2 regions of the Novosphingobium sp. BL-S-21 genome follow, and region 2 is predicted to be linked to the other one. Evidence: riboswitches for the same ligand, from Rfam matches in the RefSeq annotation. Region 2 holds a riboswitch; the other holds the start of a gene.
The links. A riboswitch is a leader RNA that binds a small molecule or an ion and turns the genes downstream of it on or off. The one in region 2 is predicted to bind S-adenosylmethionine.
Positions count from the first base shown of each region.

Region 1: it holds a riboswitch for S-adenosylmethionine, as region 2 does, so the genes downstream of both, ACZ1J6_RS06000 (threonine aldolase family protein) here and ACZ1J6_RS06720 (homoserine O-succinyltransferase) in region 2, are expected to answer to the same signal.

Region 1 covers NZ_CM145495.1:1,503,824-1,511,326, forward strand. The annotation lists gene ACZ1J6_RS05990 (response regulator) at 1-599, opposite strand, end outside; gene ACZ1J6_RS05995 (sensor histidine kinase) at 596-2,251, opposite strand; SAM-I-IV-variant riboswitch at 2,430-2,541, shown strand; gene ACZ1J6_RS06000 (threonine aldolase family protein) at 2,607-3,734, shown strand; gene ACZ1J6_RS06005 (alpha/beta fold hydrolase) at 3,780-5,123, shown strand; gene ACZ1J6_RS06010 (PepSY domain-containing protein) at 5,294-7,503, shown strand, end outside.
Region 2 covers NZ_CM145495.1:1,699,737-1,707,239, reverse strand. The annotation lists gene nhaA (Na+/H+ antiporter NhaA) at 1-297, opposite strand, end outside; gene ACZ1J6_RS06725 (MlaA family lipoprotein) at 453-1,691, opposite strand; SAM-I-IV-variant riboswitch at 1,894-2,001, shown strand; gene ACZ1J6_RS06720 (homoserine O-succinyltransferase) at 2,036-3,016, shown strand; gene ACZ1J6_RS06715 (TorF family putative porin) at 3,185-3,910, shown strand; gene ACZ1J6_RS06710 (methyl-accepting chemotaxis protein) at 3,933-6,080, shown strand; gene ACZ1J6_RS06705 (ROK family protein) at 6,260-7,174, shown strand; gene ACZ1J6_RS06700 (LysE family translocator) at 7,209-7,503, opposite strand, start outside.

The DNA of each region.
Region 1 (7,503 bases), 200 kb from region 2:
GAAATGTCGAGCTTGCGGTAGATGTTGTGCAGGTGGATGCTCACCGTGCCTTCGGTCGATCCCACCATCCCGGCGATGGCCTTGTTCGAGAAGCCCCGGCAGACCAGGGCGCTGATCTCCTTTTCGCGCGGCGTCAGGCTGGCGATCTCGCCGCCGATATCGACGCCGCCGCCGCGCTTGGCCTTGGCCACGAGGTCTTCGGGCAGCCACTTGTGGCCGGCCATGACCTCATGCAGGCAATCCAGCAGCGAATCCGAGGCATAGTCCTTCAGCAGCAAGCCCCAGACGCCAAGCCCGATGGCCTCGGCGATCTGCCTTCCGGTCATCGTGGCCGAGAGGAATATGACCCGCACAGGCCAGCCGTTCTCGCGAATGGCACGCAGGATCGCCAGTCCGCCGACATCGGGCATCGACACGTCGAGCACGGCGACTTCGGGCCGCTTGTCGCGGATCACCGCCAAGGCGCGCGTACCGCTGCCCGTCGCTTCCACCAGTTCGACTTCGCGAGTCGCCTGGAGCAGGTCGGCCAGCCCGCGCAGCAGCAGCGGATGGTCGTCGGCAACGAGGACCCGGCAGGTCTTGAGGTTCACGACGCTCATGCCGCCTCGTCCAGCGGGATGACCATGGTGACGCGCAGCCCGTCGGCACTGTCATTGAGCGCGATCGAGCCGCCGAGCTGCATGGCGCGGCTGCGGAGCGAAACCGGGCCGATCCCGTTCGCCGCCGGTCCCAGGCCGCGCCCGTTGTCCACCACGCCGAGTTCGAGCGCGCTGCCCACGCGCCGCGCTTCCAGTGCGACGCGAGTGGCCGACCCGTGGCGCACGGCATTGGCCGTCGCCTCGGAGAACAGCGCGATCACTTCCTCCACCAGGTTGCGCGGCAAGTGGGTGGAGCGGCCGTGCCAGTCGAAAGCGACGGTAACGCCCCATTTCTTCTCCAGCAGGTCCGCCTGGCGGCGCAAGTCCGCCACCATGTCGGTGGGCTGGTCCGCATAGACGTCGCGCTGTTCCTCCACGAAGCGGCGAATGCGCCGCTGCTGCTCGGTGACGAGTTCCTCGATCGCCTTGAGGTCCTGCGCCACGTCGGGTTCACGGGCGGCCAGGCTGCGCAATTTCAGGCTGGTCGCCGTGAGATCCTGGAGCACGCTGTCGTGCAGGTCCTGCCCCAAGCGGCTGCGTTCCTCGGCACGGGCACTGTCGGCGCGCCGTGCCACCAGCTCGACGTGCTCCAGCTCGGAACCGGTGCGTGCGGCGATGATCTCGGTCAGGGCCAGGGCATCTTCGGGGCGGCCGTCCGGATCCACCACGATCATCGCGCCGCGAAAGCGCAGGCCCGAAAAGCCGGAGCGCACGGCATAGTCGTGCGGCAGGGGTCGCGGCAATCCCAGCGCATCGAGCGCCAGCGTCAATCCGGACATTTCTGCGGGGCTGACGAGGCTGGCGCGGGTGCGGTCCATGAAGTCCAGCCGCGCCTCCGCGAAGACGCTGCGGAACGTCGCCGGGTCGAGCGGCAGCAGGCGCAGGCCTTCCTTGCGCCAGTGGGCGATGAACCCGGTCGGCTCGTCCTGCTCGCGCCAGATGAGGATCAGGCTTTCGCAGCCGGTGATCGCGCCGGAATGGCCGCAGAGTTCCGCCAGCCAGCCGCGCCGGTCGCCGACGCCCGCATCCATCGGCCAGCCCGCCAGGCGCGCCAGCCGTTCGCGGCTGCTCTCGCGGTAGGCGCCGAAATAGCCGAGCATCACCGCGCAGACCAGGAAGTAGACGGTGCGGATGATCAGCACGTTCAGTTCCGATTCCCCGTCGAGGATGTCGGGAATGCCGATCGTGAACAGCACCACTTCCAGCATGACCGCGCCGATCATGGCGCCCATGAAGCCCCAGCGCACGGTCATCGCCAGCAAGGTGAAGGGCAGGAACGAGAAGAAGGGGCTGGTCAGTTCGTTGGTCAGGAACGCCAGCCAGCCGAGAATGGCGGTGTCCAGCACATGGACGAGGAAATGGACCGGACTATCGACCGGCCGCCGGATCGGCACGGCCACCAGCACGATCGCCATGACGAGGTAGATCGCCAGCACGTCCTGCACTTCCGCGCGGTAGCGGCTGGGCTGGGTGGGGTCGAGATAGATGGCGATGACGGCGAAGATCGCCGTAATCAGCCGTCCATAGCTGATCAGCCGATTGGGATCGGTGATCAGCAAGGCATTGCGTGCCCGGCTGACGCCGGATGCCGTCGCGTCGAAAGTCCGCCCCATGTGTTCTTCGGTTCCTCGCGCCCGCGCGGCATAACGGCCGGAAGCGTAGGAAAAAGCTACGAAGCTGCCGCAATTTCGTCGAGTCAGACTTACTGCTGATCGGCCTGCGAAAAGGGATAAGTGAGCGGTCGAATCCGCAGAACCGGTTGACGAATTCGGGCGCCGGGCCTAGTCAGCGCCCCAGCATCAAGAGTCGGGATCGCGCCCGGCACCAACCTGCTCCCGAGCAAGGTGGTACCTTCGCAGACATGCGAAGGGATGTGGCCGGACCGGCAACAAACGGGTTTTCCAGCTGCATCGCCGTCGTTCCTTCCCGGCTCGCCCGAAGTCCATCGCGCGCCAGAAGGAAGACCGCATGTCCGAACAGTTCCCCTCAGGACCCACGCAGCAGTTCGCCAGCGACAACTATGCCGGCATCTGCCCGGAAGCCTGGAACGCCATGGAGCAGGCCAACCGCGGCTCTGCGACCGCTTATGGCGAGGACGAATGGACGCGCCGCGCCGCCGACGCCTTCCGCGACCTTTTCGCCACTGACTGCGACGTCTATTTCGCCTTCAACGGCACGGCCGCCAATTCGCTGGCGCTGGCCGCGCTGTGCCAGTCCTACCACTCGGTGATCTGCTCGTCCTCGGCCCATGTCGAGACGGACGAGTGCGGCGCGCCGGAGTTCTTCTCCAACGGCTCCAAGCTGCTCGTCGCCCAAAGCGCCGACGGCAAGCTGACCCCCGCCGCCATCCGCGGCCTGGCGACCGGCCGCTCGGACATCCACTTCCCCAAGCCCCGCGTCGTCACGATCACCCAGCCCACCGAAACCGGGCAGGTCTATACCGTGGCCGAGATCGAGGCGATTTCCGCCACCTGCCGCGAACTCGGGCTGAAGCTGCACATGGACGGCGCCCGTTTCGCCCATGCCTGCGCCGCCCTGGACTGCGCGCCGGCGCAGATCACGTGGCAGGCCGGCGTGGACGTGCTCTGCTTCGGCGGCACCAAGAACGGCATGGCGGCGGGCGAAGCGGTGATCTTCTTCGACCACGCGCTGTCCGAGGACTTCGCCTATCGCTGCAAGCAGGCCGGCCAGCTCGCCTCGAAGATGCGCTACCTTTCGGCGCCGTGGATCGGCGTGCTGGAAACCGGCGCCTGGCTGGGCAATGCCCGCCACGCCAATGCCTGCGCCCGCCGGCTGGCCGGCGCCGTCACCGGGATCGAAGGACTGGATCTGATCTTCCCGGTGGAGGCCAATGCCGTTTTCCTGGCCGCGCCCGAGCCGGTGCTGGACGGGCTGCGCGCCCGGGGATGGCGTTTCTACACGTTCATCGGCGGCGGTGCGCGGTTCATGTTCGCCTGGGATGCCGACCCCGCCCAAGTCGACCGTCTCGCCGCCGATGTGATCGCGCTGGCGCGGGAAAATAACCTCGTGCCGCAAGGTTCGGGGACCGCGAATTTTCAGAGAAGCTCTGAGGAATTGGCAGTAAACACCGCATAACTTGCATGTTACGATCGCCCTTCGTGACGAGACGGGGGGCGATCCTTGGCAGAAGTGCGCAAAACGGCAGTCATTCTCGTCCACGGCATCGGCGAGCAGCGGCCGATGGACACGCTCTGGAGCTTCATCGACGCGGCATGGTCGAAAGACCGCTCGCTCGTCGCGGGCTATGACAATACCGTCTACTCCAAGCCCGACGTCACTTCGGACAATTTCGAGCTGCGCCGGGTGACGACACGTTACTTCGACCCGCCCGATCCCCGCCGCGTCGATTTCTTCGAGTATTACTGGGCGCACATGATGATCGGCAACACGGTGGCCGGGATCGGCCGCTGGGTCGCCTCCCTGTTCTTCCGCAGCCCGCAGAGCATTCCGCGCGCCTACCTGCCCTACTGGATCGCGGGTTGGCTGGTGGGTCTTGCGATCACCATTGCCATCGTCGCCTGGCAGCTCCTGTCCGGCGACGAAGCGGATCACCGCCTCTGGTGGACGCTGCTGCCCGGCCTGATCGGCCCGGCGCTCACGAGCGTGATCGTGGGCATGCTGGTGCCCTATGTCGGCGACGCGGCACGCTACTTGCGCGCGGAGCCGGACAATGTCGAAGCCCGTCAGCGGATCCGGGCCGGCGGCGTCGAGCTGCTGCGCAAGCTGACCGAAAGCGGCGAGTACGACCGGATCGTGCTGGTCGGCCACAGCCTCGGCTCCGTGATCGCCTATGACATCCTGACCCAGGCCTGGGCGCAGCTCGATCCGCTTCGCCTCCAGGCGCTCCATGCCGCCGGCTCGCCCCTGTTGGAACGACTGACCGCGCTGGAGAAGGCCGGGGCGGTACTCGAGGCGGCCCGGCGCGGCGGCGGTTCTGCCCTGGAGGAAACCGCCCTGCCCGCCTGGCGCAATGCCCAGCGCGCCTATCGCCGCGCCCTGGCCGGTGTTCCGGAAGCCCCCTGGCTGGTGAGCGACCTGGTGACGCTCGGCTCGCCGCTGGGCAAGGCGGACCTGCTGCTGGCCGATGATGCCGCCGCCTTCGAGCGCCGAAAGAACCGGCGCGAATTTCCCGTCGACCCGCCGCTTTTCGAATATTGGAGTGAGCGGAACCGGCAGTTCTCCTATCCCGAAGGCAAAGGCGCGCGTATCCCCCATCACGCGGCGCCTTTCGCGCCGACCGTCTGGACAAACCACTGGTTTCCCACCTCGCTGCTGGTTCTGGGAGATCCCATCTCCGGCCCGGTGGCGCGCCATTTCGGCGCCGGCGTGAAGGACGTGAAGCTACCGGGCAAGCGCCTGCGCTTCCAGCACCTGGACTACTGGACGCGAACGCCCGCGCAAGAGACCATCCCGGCCGTCGAGGCCCTGCGACAGGCGCTCAACCTCCGCGACCTGGACGAATAGCGCTCGCCCCGTCGATCCCGCAAACGTGTGAAATCCCCATTGCTATTGCGATTGTATCGCATTAGCGGAGCAAATGGAGGGGAAGCTGGCGAAAGTTCGGGATGCTTATCGGCACCTGCTTTCCAGGGTAACGGTGAGTGGCGCCACCAGATTTTCGGAAAGCGATCAGGGTGACGCGGCAAGTATTGTTCCAAATTCACTGGTTCCTCGGAATCACGGCCGGCTTCGTGCTGGCGGTCATGGGTTTGACCGGCGCCACGCTGAGTTTCGAGAACGAGATCATGCGCGCCCTCAGCCCGGGCATCGTCACGCTCTCCCACGCGACCGGCCCCGCCCTCTCGCCCGACGAAGTGATCGCCCGCGCCGCCGCCCAGCGGCCCGGCCAGGCCGTGGAGCGCTTGAACGTGGAGAGCGATCCCGCCGCGGCCTGGACCGTCCAGTTCGCGGCCCGGGAAGGTGAGCGGCGCGGCGAGCGCAGCTATGTCGACCCGCATAGCGGCATGCTGCTGGGCCAGGCGACCGGCGCGGGCTTCTTCCGCACGATCGAGAACCTGCACCGCTGGCTGGCCCTGCCCGGCGGCCCCAATGGCATCGGCCGCCAGATCACGGCCTTCTCGGCGATCTCGCTGGTGTTCTTCGCCATTTCCGGTCTCTATTTGCGCTGGCCGCGTCGCACGTTCGACTGGCGGGCCTGGCTCGTGCTCGATCTCAGGAAGAGCGGCCGCAATCTCTATCGCGCGCTCCATGCCGTCATCGGCGGCTGGGTGGCCCTGGTCTATCTGCTCAGCGCCATGACCGGCCTCTGGTGGTCCTACGACTGGTACCGCCAGGGCGTGCTCTACACCCTCACCGGCAAGACCAGCCGCGAGGAAGGCGGACACGGCGGCGCAAAGCCCGACCATGCCGAGGACCCCGCAGCCCCGCCGCGCCTCCTGCGCGCCTGGCCCACCGTGATAACCGCCATGGACGGCCGCTACAGCTCCATTTCCGTCACGCTGCCAGAAGGGCACGAACCCGCGACGTTCCGGGTCCTGCTGGCCGATGCCCGCCACGACCGCATGACCGACGATCTCAAGGTGGACCTTGCGACGGGCAAGCTCGTCAAGGCGGACCGCTATGCCGACCGCAATCTCGGCAAGGTCATCACCACCTGCATGTACGAGCTGCACCGCGGCGCCTTCTTCGGCATCGGCGGACGCATCCTGCTCCTGCTGACCAGCCTGACGATGCCCCTGTTCACGGTCACCGGCCTGCTGCTCTATCTCGCCCGCCGCAAGCGCAAGCGCGCCCTGGCGGAAGTGGCCGAAGCCGCGGCGAGCCAGCCCGCAGGCAACCCCGGCACCGCAGGCGGGATCGGCGACATGCTGATCGCCTTCGCCAGCCAGACCGGCGGCGCCGAGCGTCTCGCCCGGCAGACCGCCTCGGCACTGGGCGGCGCGCGCGTGCTGCCGCTTTCGGCCGTGGACGAAAGCGTGCTCTCCGAAGTCGACCGCGCGCTCTTCGTGGTCAGCACGTATGGTGAAGGCGAACCGCCGGACCCGGCGCGCCGCTTCGCACGCCAGACCATGGCGACGCCTCCCGGCGCCGATCATCTCGAATATGCCGTGCTGGCGCTGGGTGACCGCGAATATCCCGAGTTCTGCGCCTTCGGCCATTCGGTAGACCGCTGGCTCCATGCCGGCGGCGCCCGCCGCCTGTTCGACATGATCGAGGTCGACGGTGACGACACCGACGCCCAGCGCCAGTGGCAGCAGCAGCTCGCCGCGCTTGGCGCCGAGCCGGACATGCCGGACTGGGAACCTGCCGCCTATTCCCGCTGGCGGCTGGCCTACCGGCGCCGGCTCAACGCCGGAAGTGCCGGCGGCCCCGCCTTCCTCGTCAGTCTGGAGCCCTGCGACGGCAGCGCTGCCTGGCAGGCCGGCGACATTGCCGAAGTGCTGCCCGGCGCCAACGATCCCGCCCGCGTCGCGGCCTATCTGGCCCACTGCGGCCTGGCCGGGTCGGAGATGGCGAGGGGCCAGCCGCTGGCCCACCACCTCGCCCTGGCGCTGATTCCCGACCATCCCGTCGCCGCTGCAGAGGAACTTTTGGCCGCGCTGCGCCCGCTGCCTCACCGCGAATATTCGATTGCATCGATCCCGGCGGACGGCCGCCTCGACCTGCTCATCCGGCAAGTCGAACGAACCGACGGCACCCTGGGGCTGGGTTCTGGCTGGCTGACGCATTTCGCCCCGCTCGGCAGCGAAATCGCCCTGCGGCTGCGCGGCAATGAAGGCTTCCACGCGCCCGTGGCCGGCCCTGCCGGACCGCGGCGGATGATCCTGATCGGCAACGGCACAGGCCTTGCCGGACTGCGCGGCCATTTGCGCGCTTCCGAAGC
Region 2 (7,503 bases):
CGCGGCGATCGCGGGCAGCGCGCGATCGGACCAGGTGGACAAATGTCCGTCGACGAACTCGCGCTTGATCTCCAGGCCGACGAGCAGGAAGAACAGCGCCATCAGCCCGTCGTTGATCCAGTGGGCGAGAGACATCGGCCCGATCATGACGTGCAGCGTGTGGAAATAGGTGTCGGCAAGCGGGCTGTTGGCCACGATCAGCGCCAAAGCTGCCGCGACCATCAGCAGGATGCCGCCGGACGCCTCACTGTGCAGGAAGGCGCGCAGGGCGGAACGGGGGCGCTTGAGCAGGGGCATCGATGTCGAGCGTTCTCGTCGGGATGGCGGGTGGGAAAAGGCGGCGGACATGGCCCGATGCCTTTGCAGATACCGGCCAGCCTAACCGGGATGTGGCCCGAAGGCCACCCCAAGCGCTGCACTCCCCGCCGGTTTCCGGCAGGAGCCTCCGTACTTTAGGGCGTGGGTACCGTTTCGAGGGTGGGCACGGGAGCGGCAGGAGCGGCGGTGGTGGCAGGAGCGGGGGCGGGCTCGGAAGGGGCCGGCTGGACCGGGGCCGCGGGGGGACTGCCCTGCGGTGCGGGCACGGCGGGCTGTGCCGGTGTCTGCTCCGCCGCGTCCTTCGTCGCTTCGGCCTTGGCTTTGGCTTCCGCTTCCGCTTCCGCTTCCTTCGCCTTGGCCTCGTCCTTGTTGTCGGCCGTCTTCATGCTCGGGCCGTAGACCGGCACCACGTCGGGCGTGATCCGGCCGTGGAGCGCCTCGATCTCCGCCTTGCGCTGCCTCAGGTAGAGTTCGCGGTAGGCGGCGTAAGGCTTGTCTTCCTTGCGGATCTTGTTGATCCGCTCGTCGAAGGCCGCGCGCTCGCCCAGTTGGTCGACGATGGTCATCGGCAGCACGACCGCCGGATTGGTGAAGGGCTTGCCGACGACGGCGGGCACCAGCAGCCTGTCCACCGAATCGCCGATGATGTCGCGCAGCGTCGTCGGGCCGACGATCGGCAAATAGAAGAACGGACCGGGGCCGACGCCGTAATAGCCCAGCGTATTGGCCAGCCCATTGGGGCGATAGGGCAGGTTGAACGGCTTCTTCTTGGCCACGTCCACCAGGCCGGCCACGCCTAGCGTTGTGTTGATCGCGAAGCGGCCTGCGGTCTCCGCCGCCTTGCCGGGCTTGAACTGCAACAGGTAGGCGGCGAAGACCACCGGCTCGCTCAGGTTGGTGAAGAAATTGCGCAGCCCCTGGCGGACGGGGCGCGGCAGGCCCTTGTTGTAGGCCTTGGCGACCGGCTCCAGCACGGCCTGGTCGACGGCCTGGACCGCCTTGAAGGATTCGATGTTCAGCTTCTGCAGCGGATCGCCCGGCGGTGCCGGTTCGGGCGCAGTGACGACGATGACCGATTCGGGCTCGTCGGAAGCGGCTTCCGGCGGGGTGGCAGAGGCGGCCGGCGCAGACGCGTCAGGAACCGTCGGGGCCGGATTTACCGGGGCCGGATTTACCGGGGCCGCAGGATCGGAGACCGGCGGAGTGGTCTCATCGGCAGGCTGAAGTGCCGCCAACTGAAGGGCGCCAACTTGCGGGTTGCCAACTTGCAGATCACCCGCCTCTGCCGCGGTATCGACGGCGAAGTGAACAGGAGCGTCGGGCACCGACGGGCCCGTCATCAACAACGCCACGGCGGCAGCCGGCAAACTCATTCGATGGTCCTTAGCATATCGCGGTCTCTGCAGCGAAGACGATTTTTCCGCGATCAGGCAATTCCGCTGGGCTTTCCGGCCGCTAGGCTCGATTTACGCTTTCGTCAATTGGACCGGCCGATGGCTGTCGCATCGCCCAAGCGCCCATTCGCCGCCTCTCGGACAGGCCGTTGCAAGATCGGGCCGAAGCGCTTATGACGCTTCCCAGCATCAAGAGTTGGGATGACGCCCAACGCCAACCTGCCGATCCGGGCAAGGTGGCACTCCCCTTGGGGAGGATGTGGCCGACCCGGCAATCAACGGATCAAGCCACCAGCGTCATCCCCGAAAGAGGACCGACGCAAGTGCCCATCAAGATTCCCGACGATCTGCCCGCCCGCTCCATCCTGGAAGCCGAAGGCGTGGCCGTGATGCGCGAAAGCGATGCGGTGCGGCAGGATATCCGTCCGCTGCGGATCGGGCTGCTCAACCTCATGCCCGACAAGGTCAGCACGGAAACGCAGCTCGCCCGCCTGCTGGGCGCCACGCCCTTGCAGATCGAGCTGACCCTGGTGCGGATCAGCGACCATGTCGCCCGCAATACCTCGGCCGAGCATCTCGAAGCGTTCTACCGCCCCTGGTGCGATGTCCAGCACGAGCGGTTCGACGGTTTCATCATCACCGGCGCCCCGGTGGAGCGCATGGCCTTCGAGGAAGTGCGCTACTGGCCGGAGCTGCGCCGCATCTTCGACTGGACGCGTACGCACGTCCATAGCTGCCTGACGATCTGCTGGGCCGCGCAGGCCTTCCTCCACCACTTCCACGGCGTGCCCAAGCATGCGCTCGACGCCAAGGCCTTCGGCGTATTCCCCCATCGCAACCGCGCGCCGAACTCGCCGTTCCTGCGCGGCATCTCGGACGAATTCGCAGTGCCGGTCTCGCGCTGGACGCAAGTGCGCCGCGCCGACCTGCCAGAGGGCGGCGATTTGCGGGTGCTGGCGGAGAGCGACGACAGCGGGCTCTGCCTGCTCCACGATCCGGCCCGCCGCGCGCTGCTGATGTTCAACCATCTGGAGTACGACGGCGACACGCTGGCCAACGAATACAACAGGGATGGCGGCCCGATCCCGGCAAACTACTACCCGAACGACGATCCCTCGCTGCCGCCGATCAATGCCTGGCGTAGCCATGGCCACTTGTTCTTCGGCAACTGGATCAACGAGATCTACCAGACGACACCTTTCGAGGCCGCGTCCATCGGCCAGTCTGCGCGGGGCGAGGCGGCAGCGGATGAACGGGCCGCAATCGAGCAGGCCGGTGGGCCGGTAGACCTGGCCCCGGCGTAACTTCGATGCCGCGCCCGGCCCGGCCGGTCGCGGAATTTTTTCCAGTCGAATGAAGCATTTGTAAATTTCTGTTGCCGGGATCGGCGGGGAGCGACGCGCATCCCGGCCGTCCGGGGGCATGGCGTCCTATAATGCCACTGCCCCCTATCGTCCCATAACAGGACTTCCATGCATTTCGCTTCTTCCGCCGGGTTGGTCCTGGCGCTGTTCTTCCTGCCCGTCACTGCCCAGGCCGCCGACGATACGCCCGACTTTTCTGTCTCGGGTGCCGCCACGATCATCAGCGACTATCGCTTTCGCGGAATTTCGCTGACCGGCAAGGATCCGGCGGTCCAGGCGACGATCAATCTCTCGCACAAGAGCGGGGTCTACCTCGGAACCTGGGCCTCCTCGCTCGACATGGGCGATCGCTACGGCCCCACGGAGGTGGATTTCTACGGCGGTTGGGCCGGGACGGTGGCTGCCGCCACCACGCTCGATGTCGCCCTGGCCTATTACAGCTATCCCGGCGGCGAACGCCCGGCGACGGGGAGCGGCGCGGCGAAGATCGAGTATTTCGAGACGACCGCCCGGCTCACTCACGATTTCGGCCCGCTCAGTGCCACGGTCGGTTCCGGCTATAGCTGGGACCAATCGGCACTCGGCGGCGACCACCTCTATCTCTTCGGAGAGACCGCCGCGCCGATCCCCGGCACGCCGCTGACGCTGAGAGCGCACGGTGGCCGCAGCAAGGGCGCGATCAGCCCGAAACCCGGCGGATATTACGACTGGTCGCTGGGCGCCGACGCGGCTCTCGGACCCGTCACCCTGGGCCTTGCCTATGTTGACACCGATCTGGGCAGCGCCTCCGCTGCCGATGCCGCCGCGCTCTTCTCGCTTACCGCGGCCTTCTGAAGATACCTCCTGGAGCTGGAAAATGAGAGACGTTTTCAACCGCATGCATATAGCGGGCAAGCTGATGACGGTCGCCGGACTGGCCATCGCCGTGCTGCTGCTGCTGGGCTTCACCGCCGTGGTGGTGGAGACCGGCTCGGCCGTGGGTGCCTTGTCGGACCAGTCCGCCGTGGCGCAGGCCGATGCCGAGGGCAATCGGGTAGAGACCGAAGTCGCGACTTTCGCGGGAACCGCCCGCGCGCTGGCCTCGACCTTGGGTGACATGCACGCGCGCGGCACGCGCGATCGCGGCCTGGCGGTGAGCGTGCTGAAGACCGACCTGCTCAAGTCCAAGGTCGCCCAGGGCAGCTGGGCCATGATCGCGCCGGACCAGTGGGACGGCGGCGACGCCGGCAAGGGCGGCCAGCCCGGATCGGGCAGCAATGGCAGCTTCAGCCCTTATTGGGTCAAGGCTGCCGGCGTGCTGACGATGTCTCCGAACAACGAGGCGGATGCTTATGAAAAGCCTTATTTCCGCAAGTCCTTCGAAAGCGGCGCGGGCGCCATCGTCGACCCCTATTCCTATGACGTGAACGGCACGACGATGCTGATGACGTCGATCACTTATCCGGTCCGCTCGGGCGAGCGCGTGATCGGCGTCGTCGGTGTCGACATGGACCTCGGCGGCGTGTCCGAGCGCCTGTCCAAGCTCAAGCCGTTCGGCACGGGCCGGGTCATGCTCCTTTCCGCCTCGGCAACCTGGGTCGCCAATCCCGATTCCTCCAAGCTCAGCAAGCCTTACGAAGGCGCGGGCCTTGACGAAGTGAAGGCCGCGCTCACCAGCGGCCAGGTGCAAGTCGTGTCCGATATCGACGTCGACGGCGTGGCCACCCGCCGCGTGGTCCGACCGATCGCGTTCGAAGGCCTGAACACCACCTGGGCGCTGGTTCTGGACGTTCCCGAGGCGACGATTGCCGCGCCTGCACGCAGCATGGCCTGGCAGCTGGTGATCGGTGGCCTGGTGATCGTTGCGGCGGTGCTGGCCACGCTGTTCTATGCGGCCGGCGGCATCATCGGCCGTCCCATGGCCAAGCTTTCGGGCGCGGTGGACCGTCTGGCCAAGGGCGAGCACTGCGCCATTCCCGAACTGGGCCGCGAGGACGAGATCGGCACCATGGCCCGCGCCGCCGACGTGTTCCGCCAGGCCGCGGCCGACCGCGCGGAAGCCGACCGCCGCTCGGCCGAGGAGCAGAAGATCGTCACCAGCGCCGTGGGCGACGGGCTCGACGCACTGCGCCAGGGTGACCTCACGCGCGACATCACCGAAGCCTTCCCGGCCGGCTATGCCGCGCTGAAGGACAACTTCAACGCCGCCCTGGCCGAACTGCGCCGCATGATCGGTGCGGTCGCGGGCAGCGCCAGCGGCATCCAGACCGGCTCGGCGGAAATCGCCCAGGCTTCCGAGGATCTCGCCCGCCGCACCGAGGCCAATGCCGCCAGCCTGGAGGAAACGTCCGCCGCGCTGGTGCAGATCGACCAGCGCCTCAAGGCCTCGGCTTCGGCCTCGACCCGGACGGTGCGCCGTGCCGACGAGGCACTCTCCACGGTCTCGGGCGGACGTGCCGTGGCCGGTGAGGCGGTGGCGGCGATGGACCGCGTCAGCCAGAGCGCCAAGGGCATCGATTCGGTGATCGAGGGCGTCGACAAGATCGCCTTCCAGACCCGCGTGCTGGCCATGAATGCCGCTGTCGAGGCGGGCCGGGCCGGCGATGCCGGGCGCGGCTTCGCGGTCGTGGCCGATCTCGTCTCGGCGCTGGCCATGCGCTCGGAAGAGGAAGCCAAGCGTGCCCGCGAGCAGTTGACCGCCACCCAGACCGACATCGGCACCGCGGTCGATGCCGTCCAGCGCGTCGATGGCGCCTTCGAGACGATCTCGGAAGGCGTGGGCGAGGTCCATGCCCTGCTCGGCCAGATGGCGCAGGACAACCAGGCGCAGTCCACCGCGATCACCCAGATCAGCGTGGCGGTCTCGACGATGGACCATTCGACGCAGCAGAACGCGGCGATGGTGGAGGAAACTTCCGCCGCCGCCCGCAATCTCACCACCGAGGCCGGATCGCTCAACGACCAGGCCGCCCGCTTCGATACCGGCGCACGCAGGCAGGAGTTCCGTCTCTCCTCCGTGGCCTGACGTCTCCAACGCTCCTTTCTGCGCCCGCGAGTCCAGCCGGATCCGCGGGCGCAGCTTTATCGGCGGTCAAGACGGTTGCAGCCTGCCCATCGGCAATGGCACAGGCGAAATGGAGAAGATGAAGCGGCGCGGGACATTGCTGTTCCCGTCCGTGTCGAAACTGCAGGATGATCCAGCGCATGACGATCCATGGAGCGATAGAGGCCGGCGGCACCAAGTTCGTCTGCGCCGTGGGCGCCGCCGAAACGGGCTCGCTCCGCACGGCCACGATTGCCACGCGCGATCCCGACAGCACTTTCGCCGAAGTGGCGGCCTTCTTCGAGGATGCCGCCGATCTGGGCCCGGTTTCGGGGATCGGCATCGCCAGCTTCGGGCCCGTGGGCGTCGATCCGGCCTCGCCCGATTACGGCAGGATCCTGGCGACTCCCAAGCCGGGCTGGGAAGGGACCGACCTGCTCGCCCGCGTCCGCGCATTCCGCGATGTCCCGCTTGCCATCGACACTGACGTCAATGCCGCGGCATTGGCCGAAGTCGAAGCGGTGGGCGGTGACTTGCGCCAGCTTGCCTATGTCACGGTCGGCACCGGGATCGGCGTCGGACTGGTCAGCGAGGGCAGGGCGGTCCACGGCATCGGCCATCCCGAGGCCGGCCATATCCTGGTCCGCCGCCATCCCGCGCATGGGAATTTCGCCGGAACCTGCCCCTTCCATGGCGACTGCCTGGAAGGCCTTGCCGCCGGACCCGCCGTCAGCGCGGCATGGGGCTCTCCCGCTTCGGAGCTGCCGGCCGATCATCCCTTCTGGGCGGTGGAAGCCGACTATCTTGCGCAGCTCTGCATGACGCTGTTCCTGACGATGGCGCCGGAGCGCATCGTCATGGGCGGCGGGGTGATGAAGCAGGAGCGGCTGCTGCCGCTGATCCGGGCGCGAACCGCCGAACTGCTGGACGGCTATGTGCAGGGCGCGCGCGACATGGCGGCGATGGAGCAGCGGATCGTCGGCCCCGCCTGCCGCGAGCCCTCGGGCCTTGTCGGCGCTTTCCTGCTGGCGGAACGGGCCGCGCGCCACCATGCCGGCACGGCCAGCCGCGCTTGAAGCCAGCCGCGCTTGAAGCTTGGCGAGCTGCGCCTCAGGCCGTGCGGGAGGTAAGCAGCGCCGCTCCGAAGCCGACGAAGATCGATCCGGTGACGCGGTTGAACAGCCGCTTCACCGAAGGCTTGCGCAAATGGGTGGAAAGCGATCCGCCCGCCAGCGCGTAAGTGCAGTACCAGAGCATTTCGATCACCGCGAACGTACCGACGAGCAGGGCGAACTGCGGCGCCTTGGGCTCGGCGGGATTGATGAACTGGGGGAAGAAGGCCGCCGCGAACAGCAACAGCTTGGGGTTGCTGATGGCGATCGTGAAGCCGCCGCGGAACAGTGCG